DNA from 2 places in the Symbiobacterium turbinis genome. Region 1 is predicted to be linked to the other one. Evidence: riboswitches for the same ligand, from Rfam matches in the RefSeq annotation. Region 1 holds a riboswitch; the other holds the start of a gene.
What was found. A riboswitch is a leader RNA that binds a small molecule or an ion and turns the genes downstream of it on or off. The one in region 1 is predicted to bind cyclic di-AMP.
Positions count from the first base shown of each region.

Region 2: it holds a riboswitch for cyclic di-AMP, as region 1 does, so the genes downstream of both, ACZ45O_RS16990 (CAP domain-containing protein) here and ACZ45O_RS15400 (NAD/NADP octopine/nopaline dehydrogenase family protein) in region 1, are expected to answer to the same signal.

Region 1 is NZ_AP042433.1:3,203,640-3,209,539, reverse strand. Features, by position in the region: gene asnB (asparagine synthase B) at 1-1,113, opposite strand, end outside; gene ACZ45O_RS15405 (methionine synthase) at 1,130-2,776, opposite strand; gene ACZ45O_RS15400 (NAD/NADP octopine/nopaline dehydrogenase family protein) at 2,769-3,863, opposite strand; cyclic di-AMP (ydaO/yuaA leader) riboswitch at 4,024-4,187, opposite strand; gene ACZ45O_RS15395 (MetQ/NlpA family ABC transporter substrate-binding protein) at 4,496-5,341, opposite strand; gene ACZ45O_RS15390 (methionine ABC transporter permease) at 5,371-5,900, opposite strand, start outside.
Region 2 is NZ_AP042433.1:3,508,679-3,514,578, forward strand. Features, by position in the region: gene ACZ45O_RS16975 (FAD-dependent oxidoreductase) at 1-632, opposite strand, end outside; gene ACZ45O_RS16980 (electron transfer flavoprotein subunit alpha/FixB family protein) at 629-1,660, opposite strand; gene ACZ45O_RS16985 (electron transfer flavoprotein subunit beta/FixA family protein) at 1,664-2,485, opposite strand; gene ACZ45O_RS16990 (CAP domain-containing protein) at 2,744-3,436, opposite strand; cyclic di-AMP (ydaO/yuaA leader) riboswitch at 3,492-3,632, opposite strand; gene deoC (deoxyribose-phosphate aldolase) at 3,861-4,535, shown strand; gene ACZ45O_RS17000 (GGDEF domain-containing protein) at 4,613-5,674, opposite strand; gene ACZ45O_RS17005 (hypothetical protein) at 5,802-5,900, opposite strand, start outside.

The sequences.
Region 1 (5,900 bases):
GCGGTCCACCCGCTGCAGGTTGGAGTTGTGCATCGCGGCCGTGATCTCGTACAGCTCCGCACCCAGGGCCTGGGCGTCGGACTCAAGCTCCGTCAGATAATCGTAACCGGCGAACAGCTCGTCGGCGCCCTCGCCCGAGAGCACCACTTTCACGTGCTCGGAGGCCAGCTCCGACACGTAGTAGGTGGCCACGGCGCTGCGCACCAGCGCAGGATCGCACGACTCCAGGGCGTCGATCACGCGCGGCAGGGCCGCGGTCACCTCTTCCTCCGTCAGCACACGCTCGTGGTGGATGGTGCCCAGATCCTCGGCCACACGCCGGGCCTGCTCCAGGTCCGCGGACCCTTCCAGCCCCACCGCGAAGGTGTGCAGTTCATCGTCCACGTGCTGGCGCGCGATGGCCGTGATCAGGCTGGAATCCAGCCCGCCGCTGAGCAGGCAGCCGACGGGCACGTCTGCCGCGAGCTGCTTGCGCACCGCGTTGTTCAGCACGCGGTCCAGGGTGAGGACCGCCTGGTCCGGGTCCGTCAGCTCCCCTGTGTGTGCCGGAATCTGCTCGTAGGCCTCCATAGGCTCCCCAACGCGCCACCGGTGGCCCGGGGGAAACTCCCGCACTTGATTCGTCTCCCCGATCAAGGCCTTGATCTCTGAGGCGAAGAGCAGGTTCCCCTCGTCATCCTCCCCCCAGTAAAGCGGCTGGATGCCCAGTGGATCGCGGGCGAGAAACAGGCCCAGCTCCTCGCCCCAGATGGCAATGGCAAACATGCCATCCAGCCGCTCCACGCAGGCGGGGCCGTGCTCCTCGAACAGGTGCAGCACCACTTCGGCATCCGATTGGGTCTTGAAGGTATGTCGCCCCTCCAGCTCCTGCCGGAGGGCGCGGTGGTTGTAGATGGCGCCGGTCATCGCCAGCCACAGGCTGCCATCTTCGTTGGCCAGCGGCTGGCCACCGCCCTCAACATCGACGGTGGCCAGACGCACATGCCCGAGGCCAAAACCGGCCGTTGCAGTCCAGATACCCCGACCGTCAGGCCCCCGGTGCGCCTGCTGATCCAGCATCCTTGCGATGCGGGCCTGATCAGGCTTGCCGAGGATCCCTGCGATCCCACTCAATGTAGCGACCTCCTCCTTACACGATCTCTTTCTCCAGCAGTGCGGCGATGCGATCCGCCTCGCTGAGCATCCGCCCCGTCTGCCGGTCGACCGCGCGGCACGCGCCGTCGTCGAACCGGACCGCCACCTCGCCCCTGGCCGCCGGATTGCCCATCAGGTGCGGAGCATCCAGCAGCCCCGTTCGGACGGCAGCCGCCAGCGTGGGGGCATGGGTGAGGGGATCATCCACGCCCGCCGGGGCCAGCGAGGCGATCGCCTCCAGGAGCAGCTTGGCCTCGGCCACCAGCTCGGCCTTTCGGGCCTGCACCGCCTCATCCTGCGTCATGTCCGGCAGCCCCTGAAGCGCCAGCTGGATGGCCCCAATGGCCACGTGGCACCCTTCGATCACGTCCGTCGCCGTGGCGGCGTGGTGGTACTCGGAGTGGCCCACGATGTGCACGATGTCAGGCTTCACCGCCATCTGCAGGAAGGTCGAGGCGGCCAGGTGCCCCTTTGCCCGGTCAAAGCCCGCAGGCATCGAGGTGAGCCCCGTCCGGCACTCCCGCCACACCCGGAAGTTCGGGCCGGCCAGCGATTCCACGAGCTCGAGCTTGGCCAGCATCTTCGCCAGGTCCATGGCGGGCGAGGTGAGGGGCGGGTTGTTCCACATCAGCTGCTGGATGTAATCGGTGACGCCTGCCCGCCTGGCGTTGTAGGCCGCGATGTAGGCGGCGACCACCGCGACCACATCCGGGGCGTCCCGCAGCGACCAGTGGTGGCTCTCATTCGACTCCACAGGGATGCCGCGCTCGGCGTGCCACCGGAACACGGCCTGCACCTCCGGAATCGACTCCAGGAGCGGCCGCTGTGAGCGCCCGTCCAGCTGGCTGTACCAGAAGAGGGGCACCGCCGCCCAGGCGTTGTGAATGGTGTCGTGCAGCATCTCGGCCCAGGCCAGCTGATCGCGGGTGCCGGCATAGCAGCGCATCAGCGGGAAGTTGCCCGTTCGGGAGGCAGCGTAAAGCGCCCTCAGGTCATCGGCGGTCCTGACGGGCACGCCGCCGGCGCCGTGCTCGCGCGGGTCCATCTCATCGGGCCGGAAGAAGTGCTCCTGGGCGTTCTGGTCGGTGCCCAGGCTGATCACGTCCAGCACCCCGGCCTCGCTGATTTGCCGGACCCCCTCCACCGTCGCGGCGACGGTAGGCTGGCCGAAGTGGTGGCGCAGAAGCGGGAAAGGCCGCTTCCACAGAATGCGCTCCACCAGCGTTTGGGGCGGCATGCCGCCCGCCTCCCGGGCCGGAGCCCCGCGCAGAAAGTCCACCACCTCCTGCCAGTCCGCAGACCCGCCGAACACCGCTTCGAAGAAGCCGAGAGCCCGTCCGTGCTCGGCCACGGGATCCGTGGCCCCGAGCACCCAGCGGCGGCCGGCCTGCCCCTGTTCCCGCGCGCTCTGGGCCAGGTGGGCGAGCACTGCGCGGCCGGATTCGGGCGTAAGCCTGTAGCCGACGGCGACGATCTCCGGATCCCAGGCGGCCACCTCGGCGAGAAGCCGTTCCACGGAGACGGCGGGCCCGAGGGAGCGTGCTTCGTAGCCCATTTGCTCGGCCATCTGGAGAAAACGGATGACGCCCCCCACGTGCACGTCGTCCCCGATGGCTGCTCCAATAATGCGTCGATTAGACAAGGTCCATCACATCTCCTTCCAGTGCGTAGTTGCTGATCTGCTCAGGGGCCCATCCCGCCATGCCGAGCCGTTCCACTGTCCGGCCCGTCTCCCGGAAGTCGACGCCGCAGATCCCGTTGGCGATGTGGATCAGCGCATCGGCGACGGGCGTCGGGATGCCGAAGGCAGCGCCCAGCGAGGCGATGGGGACGAGGCCGGTCGGCACGTCCTCCCAGATGTACCGGTGGTGGAGCTGCGCCGGCGCCCCCACGTCCGCGTAGGCCCGGGTGGCCTGAATCGCCTCGTACAGGCTCGGGCGCTCCACCCCGTACGCCTCGGCCAGCCACTCCCGGGCGGTCAGTGCGCCCACGCCAAGGCGCCGGGCAACCGCAACCCGCTCCTGGTCCAGTTGCTCGAGGAGCGCCGCGACCGAGGGGGTGATGCCGTCCACATAGTGACGGAAGGCGCCGCCGGTGGACTCGATGCGCCCGGCATTCAGGAGGGTCACGCCGGGGTGGAAGATGGCCCCCACGTTGTCCAGCGAGGTCTTCCAGACCCAGCGGGCCGGCATGAACTGGGGAAAGGCAGGCTTGATCCCCTCCAACAGCTCTCCGGTGCGCGACGCCGGCAGGGCCGCTGCCAGCACCTGGCGCTTGATACCGTGGATGCGGGCCTGGAAAGGTCCGATCTTGCGGCTGGCGTAAAGGAAGGTCTGTGCCTCGCCGACGATTACGTCGGCGGTGCACCCGGCCTCCCTCAGCGCGTGTCTGAACTCGATGGCCCCCGCCGTCCGGCCGGGCAGCAGGAGGATCCGTTGCCCGTCGCGCACGTAGGGCGCGCACCTCGTGGCGATCTCCCGGTGGGCCGAGGCGGGCAGCACGACGAGCACGACATCGGCGCTCTCCAGGGCCGCCTGCAGACTGTAGGCGACCTGCACGGGGCCAAAGCCCTCTACCTCACCCTCCAGGAAGACGCCTCCGGCGGCCTCGATCGGCTGCAGTGCCTCGGGATTGCGGGCCCAGAGCGATACAGGGAACCCCATCACTCCCAGATGACCGGCCATGGCGAGCCCACCGTGGCCGGCTCCGATCACGCAGTATCGCAGCACGGTCTCCTCCCTCCTCAATGCCTTGGTTACTGGCGTCCAGCCAGGCTTGGGGGAACGGAGAAGGCGCCGACCGCGTTGGTCGGCGCCCGCCTGAAGGCACAGCAAAGCTTAAGGTCTGGTGACCCCCTCCGTATTATGTATAGGCAACAATGGCAAGGGCCCACCACCTCAGCCACGCTTACGAGGTTAGCTGACGGACTCGGGGCGCCAAAGCGTGCCCCTACGCATCCTCCCTCCGGCCTCCGCCGGAGCCTCGGTGCGATTCGCCCCAGGAATGTGGTTCCCCCGTTCCCCGCTTGCGCGGGGATTCAGCGATCAGGCGGGTCCAGCGTTATTCCGTTACCGCAAGCGAGACTATTCTACCAAATCATCAGGACCGGCGTCAAGCGCGCCGAATTTTCTGACTCCCACGGTGTCCGACCGGCTCTGCCGGGCGGCACCGTGGCACTGCCCTCCGACTGGCAGGCGAGGGAGCGTCGGGAAGTGACAGCTTTCCCCAGCGTTACACGCCTGGTACCTTCCCCACTTCACGGTGTCCGACCGGCTCTGCCGGGCGGCACCGTGGCACTGCCCTCCGACTGGCAGGGGGAGGGGTGTGGGGAGGGGGGACACCTCCCCCCTCCCCACTTAGATCAAAACGCCGGAATCACCGCGCCGTCGTAGTTCTCCTCGATGAACTTCGCCACCGCCTCAGACTGCAGCAGCTCCATCAGCTTCTTGATCTCCGGGCGAGCCTCGTCGCCGGCGCGCACGGCGACAATGTTGGCATACGGGTTATCCTCCGCCGACTCCCGGGCCAGCACGTTGGCCTTCAAGCCCAGGTTCTTCTCAGCGTCCAGGTAGTAGTTGGTGTTGATGACAGCGGCGTCCACGTCCTGCAGGCTGCGCGGCAGGAACTCGGCCTGCAGCATCTCGATCTTCAGGTTCTTGGGGTTCGCGACCACATCGTTGGGCGTCGCCTCGACCCCGACCCCCTCCTTCAGCTCAATCAGCCCCTGATCGGCCAGCAGCTTCAGCGCACGCCCGCCGTTGGTGGGGTCGTCGGGAATGGAGACCGTGGCCCCGTCAGGCAGCTGGTCCAGGCTGGTCAGCTCCAGGGAGTAGAGGCCCAGCGGCTCCAGGTGGACAGCGCCGACCGAGACCAGGTCCAGACCGCGCTTGGAGGCGAAGTCTTCGAGGTAGGGCACGTGCTGGAAATAGTTGGCGTCGAGGCTGCCGTCCGCCAGGGCGAGGTTCGGCTGCACGTAGTCCGTGAAGACCACAATATCCAGGTTGATCCCCTCAGCCGCGGACGCCTCCTTGATGGACTCCAGAATCTCAGAGTGAGGCGTGACCGTCGCCCCCACCTTCAGCGTGACCTGCTCCTCCTGCTGCCCGGCAGGCTGCTGCTCACCCGCAGGCTCCTTCGCACCGCCACAGCCGGCCAGCACGCCCAGAGCCAGGACGGAAACCAGTGCAAGACTCACGATGCGCTTCATTCGCTCAACCTCCCATGTTTTCGATAACCCTATTTATGCGTAAACCTGTTGGCCAGGCTGTCGCCGATCCACTGCATGACCTGAACCATGACGACCAGGATCACCAGGCTGACGTACATGACGTCCATCTCGTACCGGGCGTAGCCCCACTTCACGGCGACGTCGCCCAATCCGCCGCCGCCGATGGCGCCGGCCATCGCCGAGTAGCCGACGACGTTCACCAGCATCAGGGCCGTGCCCCGCACCAGCGACGGCCTGGCCTCCGCCAGGAGCACCTTGGTGACCACCTGCCAGTTGGTGGAGCCCATGGCCAGGGCAGCCTCAACCAGGCCGGGGCTCACCTCGTGGAGCGCCTGCTCCACGACCCGCCCCATGAAGGGAACGGCCGCGACCACCAGCGGAACGATGGCCGCCGTGGTGCCGATGGAACTGCCGACGATCGCCCTCGTGAGCGGGGTGACCGCCACCATCAGAATGACAAAGGGCGTCGAGCGGCCGATGTTCACCAGAACACCGAGGACGCGGTTGAGCCCCGGCTTTTCCCAAAGGCCGCCCCGGG
Region 2 (5,900 bases), 310 kb from region 1:
ATGGTGGCGCCTTCGTCCTTCTCGAGCCCGAATCGGTCTTCGATCTTCTCCCTGGGCAGGGCGAGGGTCTGCTTGACCACGAGGGAAAGTTCGCCGGGGGAGAGCTCCGGGCGGGCGCGAAGCTGCTGGGTCAGCAGCGAGTTCGCGCCGTCGGCGATGATGACGGCCTCGGCGTACACGTCGCCCTCGTCGCGGTCGGTGCGCACCCCGATGACGCGGTCGCCCTCCATCAGGAGCTCGGTGGCGGTGGTCTCGCAGATGATCAGGGCGCCGGCCTCCTCGGCCTGCTGCGCAAACCAGCGGTCGAACTTCGCCCGCATGGCCGTGAAGTTGTTGGGCTTGCCGTCGAGGTACCGCCGGCTGCGGTGGCCGATCTTGACGGCGCCGTCTCCGTTCAGCAGCCAGTAGTTCTGCTCGACGATGGGCCGCTCCAGCGGCGCCCGGGTCCACCACTCGGGTATGAGCTCCTCAAAGTGGTGGCGGTACAGCACGCCGCCGAAGACGTTCTTGGCCCCGGGAAACTCGCCCCGCTCGATCACGATGACATTCAGGCCCCCGCGCGCCATGGTCAGCGCCGCGGCGGTGCCGGCAGGCCCCGCGCCGACGACGATGGCGTCAAACCGTTCGCTCACCTGGATGCACCTCCCGTCGCGGCCGCGGCCGGCTTGCCGGCCGACACCGCCTTAATCAGTTCCGGCACGACCTCCTGCCAGTCGCCGACGATGCCGTAGTGGGCCACGTCGAAGATGGGCGCGTTGGGATCCTTGTTGATCGCCACGATCACGTCGGAGCCCGTCATGCCGATGGTGTGCTGCACCGCACCGGAGATGCCGACGGCGATGTAGAGCTTCGGCCGCACGGTCTTGCCGGTCTGCCCCACCTGGTGGGCGTGGGAGATCCACTCCTCGTCGACACACGGCCGGCTGGCCCCCACCACGCCCCCGAGCAGGTCGGCCAGCTGCTTCAGCGCGGCAAAGCCCTCCGGTCCGCCCATTCCCCGGCCGCCGGCCACAATGACCTCGGCGTCCTCCAGGTTCACCCGGTCTTCGTCCTGGTAGAACTTCAGGACCTTGGTGGCGATGTCGTCTTCCTTCATATCGAAGGGCACGCGGATGATCTGGCCGGTGCGGCTGTCATCGCGGGGCAGGGCCTCGAAGATGCCGGGCCGGGCAGTGGCCATCTGGGGCTTGTACTTCTTGCACAGGATCGTGGCCATCAGCTTCTCGCTGAAGGCGGGACGGGAGGCCAGGAGCAGGCGGGACGGGTTCGGCTCCACGTCGAGCATGGTCGTGTCTGCGGTGAGGCCCGTGGGCAGGTGCGTGGCGATGGCGCCGGCCAGGTCGCGCCCCTGGTACGTGGCGCCGATGAGCACGATCTCGGGCTTCACCTGGCGGATGACGTCCAGCGTCGACACGCTGTAGGGTTCGGTCCGGTACTCCCTGAGCACGGGGTGCTCGATCAGGTAGGCGCGGTCGGCCCCGTAACAGATGGCCTCCCGGGCCAGGTGCTCGACCTGTTCGCCCTGAACCAGGGCGTACACCTCGGCGCCGATCTTCTCGGCCATGCGCCGGGCCTGCCCGATCAACTGCCAGCTGACCGGCTTGGCGACGCCGTCGCGCTGCTCCACCCAAACCATGATGCCCTGGTACTCAAGCTCCATCTGTCATGCCCCCTCCTCTGCCGACCATCCGAGGCGCTCCGGCAGGTCCGTGGCCCACAGCGCCTCCCAGAGTTCCGCGGCCCCGTCCACGTAGGTGGTGTCGACCTTCCTGACCTCGGGCACCCACGACCGGGAAACGACGGTGGGCGAGCCCTTGAGGCCGATCTTCGTGACGTCGATGTCGGGGAAGTCGGCCACGGTCCAGACGATGGGCTTGTACCGGGCGGCGGCGATCATGCCCGGGAGCGACGCCCGGCGCACCGTGTTGATCTCCTTCAGAACGGTGAGCAGCGCGGGCAGGCTGGTCTCCACGACCTCCAGCCCGTCTTCCAGGCGGCGCTCCACCCGGATCCGGCGGCCTTCGACGGCCACGATCTTCTCCACGTAGGTGAGCTGCTGCAGGCCCAGCCGGCAGGCGATGCCCGGTCCCACCTGGCCGGTGTCGCCGTCGAGGGTCTGCTTTCCGGCAATCACCAGGTCCACCGGTCCCCAGGTGTCGGCGGCCTTCCGGATGGCCTCGGCCAGCACGTACGACGTCGCCAGGGTGTCTGCCCCGCCGAACTTCCGGTCCGTGACCAGCACGGCGTCGTCAGCTCCCAGGCTGATCGTCTCCTTCAGGGCCTTCTCCGCCATCGGCGGCCCCATGGTGATCACGGTTACGCGTCCGCCGTGCTGCTCCCTGAGCTGGAGGGCGGCTTCGAGACCGTGCAGATCGTAGGGGTTCACGATGGAGGGAACGCCTTCGCGGATCAGCGTGCCGGTCTTGGTGTCGATGCGGATCTCCCGGCTGTCCGGCACCTGCTTGACGCATACAACGATGTGCACCCGGATCCCCCTTTCGACAGAAATGAGCGTTCTTGTACTACCGTAACGCTTGTGGAACAGAAGCGGCAGTCTCCTTTCGGATAGTATGTGAGCCATTTCACAAGCATGGCGGTACTAGTGCGTGGGGTCTGAAGCGGTCCTGACGAGAGCAAAATGAAAGACCCCTGCCGCGCCGGCGCAGCAGGGGTGGAAGGTTGGCGGTAAGTGACCAAACCCCGCCAGTCATGTGACTGACGGGGCCTTGGGCGTCTTCGCGGTTTACCGTCCCACGAACATCTGGGTGAACATCATCCCGTACGGGCCACCCTCGACGATGCCGATACCGACGTGGGTGTAGTTGGCGTTCAGGATGTTCGCCCGGTGGCCGGACGAGTTCATCAGAGCGGTGTGGGCCCGCTCGACCGTCTGGTTGCCGGCGATGTTCTCGCCCGCGGTGCGGTACGAGACGCCGTGGGCCTTCATCATGTCGAACGGCGAGCCGTAGGTGGGCGAGTTGTGGTCGAAGTAGCCCCGGTTGATCATGTCCTGGCCCTTCATCCGCGCCAGCTTCGTCAGCTCCAGGTCAGCCTGCAGGGGCTGGAGACCGGCCTTGGCCCGCTCCTGGTTGACCAGGTTCAGCATCTGCTGTTCGGCGGCGGTCAGGCCGTCGGCCTGGAGCTGGGCCTGGGGCTCCGCCGGCTGCACGGGCTGCTGGACCTCGGGCTGCCGGGGCTGCTGCGCCTCAGGCTGCTGCATCTTCGGCTGCGGCTGCTGGGCGGTGGTCTGCGGAGCAGACCACCGCAGGTTGAGCCACGTGAAGTAGCGGTTCAGCCGGTTCGAGGCGTTGTGGCGCACAGGCGCCTGGCAGGTGGTGATGTATGTGGTGGCGGCTGAGGCCGGAGCAGACATGGTGAGTGCAGCGGCGGTCACGGCGAGGGCCATGGCGAGCCCCGTAAGCCTGGTGAACTTCATGTTTCGCTCCTCCTTTTTCTGTCGTGACTTGGCGATGCCACAGAAGGGAGGAGGTGGCCTCCTCCTGCAACGCTTACGGGGTTAGCTGTCGGACGCGGGCGGCAGGAGTGTCGCCCGGGCAGCGGTTGCACTGCGCTTTGCCCCTGATGAACCTGGGTCCCCCGCTTCCGAATGAGGAATTCAGCGTGTGTGGGCGTCCGAAGTCGTTTTCTAGCGTAACGCATGTCAGCAAAATACGTCCATGTATAATGTATGGCTAAAATGCTACATACCTTCCAGAACCGCGTGGCCGTTTCCAGCGATGGCACACTCTTGCAGGTGATCATTGCGCCGCCGGCGAATCTCCCCATCGATCAGCAAAAACTACGGACCAGAGGTTGCCGCCCGGCAATAGAGGAGGTTGTCGCCCATGGACGCCAGGCGCATGACGCGCAGAGAATTGGCTCGGATGATCGACCACACGCTGCTGAAGCCCGATGCGACCGAAGCGCAGATTCGCCGGCTCTGCGACGAGGGGCGGGAGCACCAGTTCATGGCGGTCTGCGTCAACCCGTACTGGGTGCCGCTGTGCGCGGAACTGCTCGCAGGGACCGATGTGCGGGTCGGCACGACCATCGGCTTCCCGCTGGGAGCCAGCCGCACCGAGATCAAGGCCGTCGAGGCGGAGGATGCCGTGGCCCGCGGGGCCCGGGAAGTCGACATGGTGATCAACGTGGGCGCGCTGAAGTCCGGCCGGCGGGATGTGGTGCTGAACGATATCCGGGCGGTGGTTTCGGCCGTTTCCGGTGAGGCCCTGGTCAAGGTGATCATCGAGACAGGGCTGCTGACCGACGAGGAGAAGGTGATCGCCTGCCAGCTCGCCCAGGAGGCCGGCGCCGACTTCGTCAAGACCTCCACCGGGTTCGGCACCGGCGGCGCCACCGTGGAGGATGTCGCGCTCATGCGCCGCACCGTGGGTCCCGACATGGGGGTGAAGGCCTCCGGCGGCGTGCGGGACCTCGCCACCGCACTGGCGATGATCGAGGCCGGGGCCACCCGCATCGGCGCGAGCGCCGGCGTTGCCATCCTGGCCGGGCTCTCCGAGGAGCCCGGGTCCTGACGCGTGGACAGCGTCCGCGAAATGATGAAGCCCCCGTGACAGGCGTCACGGGGGCCGCGCATGTCAGGAGGCTCGCGTTAAGAGCCCACCACCACCCGGTTGCGGCCGGACTCCTTGGCCCGGTAAAGCGCAGCGTCCGCCCGGTTGACCCACGCTTCCACCGTATCTCCGGGATGGTACGGCGCAACACCGAGACTGATGGTCACCCGCAGAAAGCGTTCGCCGAGCTTCTGGTGAACGGCCTCAGCGATTCGCTGGGCGAGCTGGTAAGCCTGCGCGGTCTCGTTCACACGGGCGAGGATGATGAACTCGTCGCCGCCCCACCGCCCCACCGTGTCGGTGGCGCGCAGGGCCTGGCGCACCTCGGTGGTGACCGCGCGCAGCGCCGCATCGCCCGTCTCGTGGCCGTAGGTGTCGTTCACCTGCTTGAAGCGGTCCACGTCGAACATGATCATCGTGGCGGGCTGTCCGCCCTCTTCCGCACAGCGGATCTCCTGTTCGATGAGCGCGTACATCTGCCGCCGGTTGGGAATGCCCAGCAGGGGATCCGTGTGGGCCAGGTTGGCCAGGGACTGGGCGATCTTGCGGGTCTGGTGGTACTGCTGCTGGATCTCCGACCAGGCGAACAGGAGCCAGAGCAGCACGGCGTTGGCCAGGTAGAACTGCGCCAGCGGCCCGAACAGGATCGGATGCGCGCCTTCCAGGCCGCTCCTGTACAGGTGGACGAGGCCCAGGGCGAGCAGGCCGAGGTAGATGGCCGTTCCGATCCAGGCCGCCCGCCGGGTCCCGACGATCAGCATCAGGCCGACCAGCGAGACGGAGACCCACGGGCTCAGGCTGGCAAAGCGCCGGAGGGCCACGGAGTCGGCGGAGAACAGGCCCAGGTAGAGCAGCGTGAACAGCCCGACGGCGATGCCCGCCGTCAGGACGGCCTCCACGAAGCGCAGGCTCCGCCTGCGGCGCCACAGCAGCAGGGCCAGCAGGAGGGTGAGGGCGGCCCCGGCGAGGAGCAGGCCCGACGCTTCCTGGCCGCTGCTTCTGAGGAGCAGCCATTCAATCAGCGCCGCTGCTGAGGCAACAGGAAGCGCGAGGAGCAGAAGCGATCGCTTCTTCTGCTCGAGTGGGCTGTTCCGTGCCACCCTCTCACTCCCTTCACCTCAGGGCGTGAATATGTGGACAGAGGTGGGAAGCACCCCCACCTCCGCGATACTTCTTCATCTTTCGTTATAGCATGACAGTCACGCATATGCAACAGAGTATATCTAGCTATGTAGCCGACTGGGGATGGCCCGGCTTCCGGCGCACAGAGCGCACGGTGTTGGCCAGGAACAGGAGCAGGGCGACAACGTTCAGGACGACCGCCCA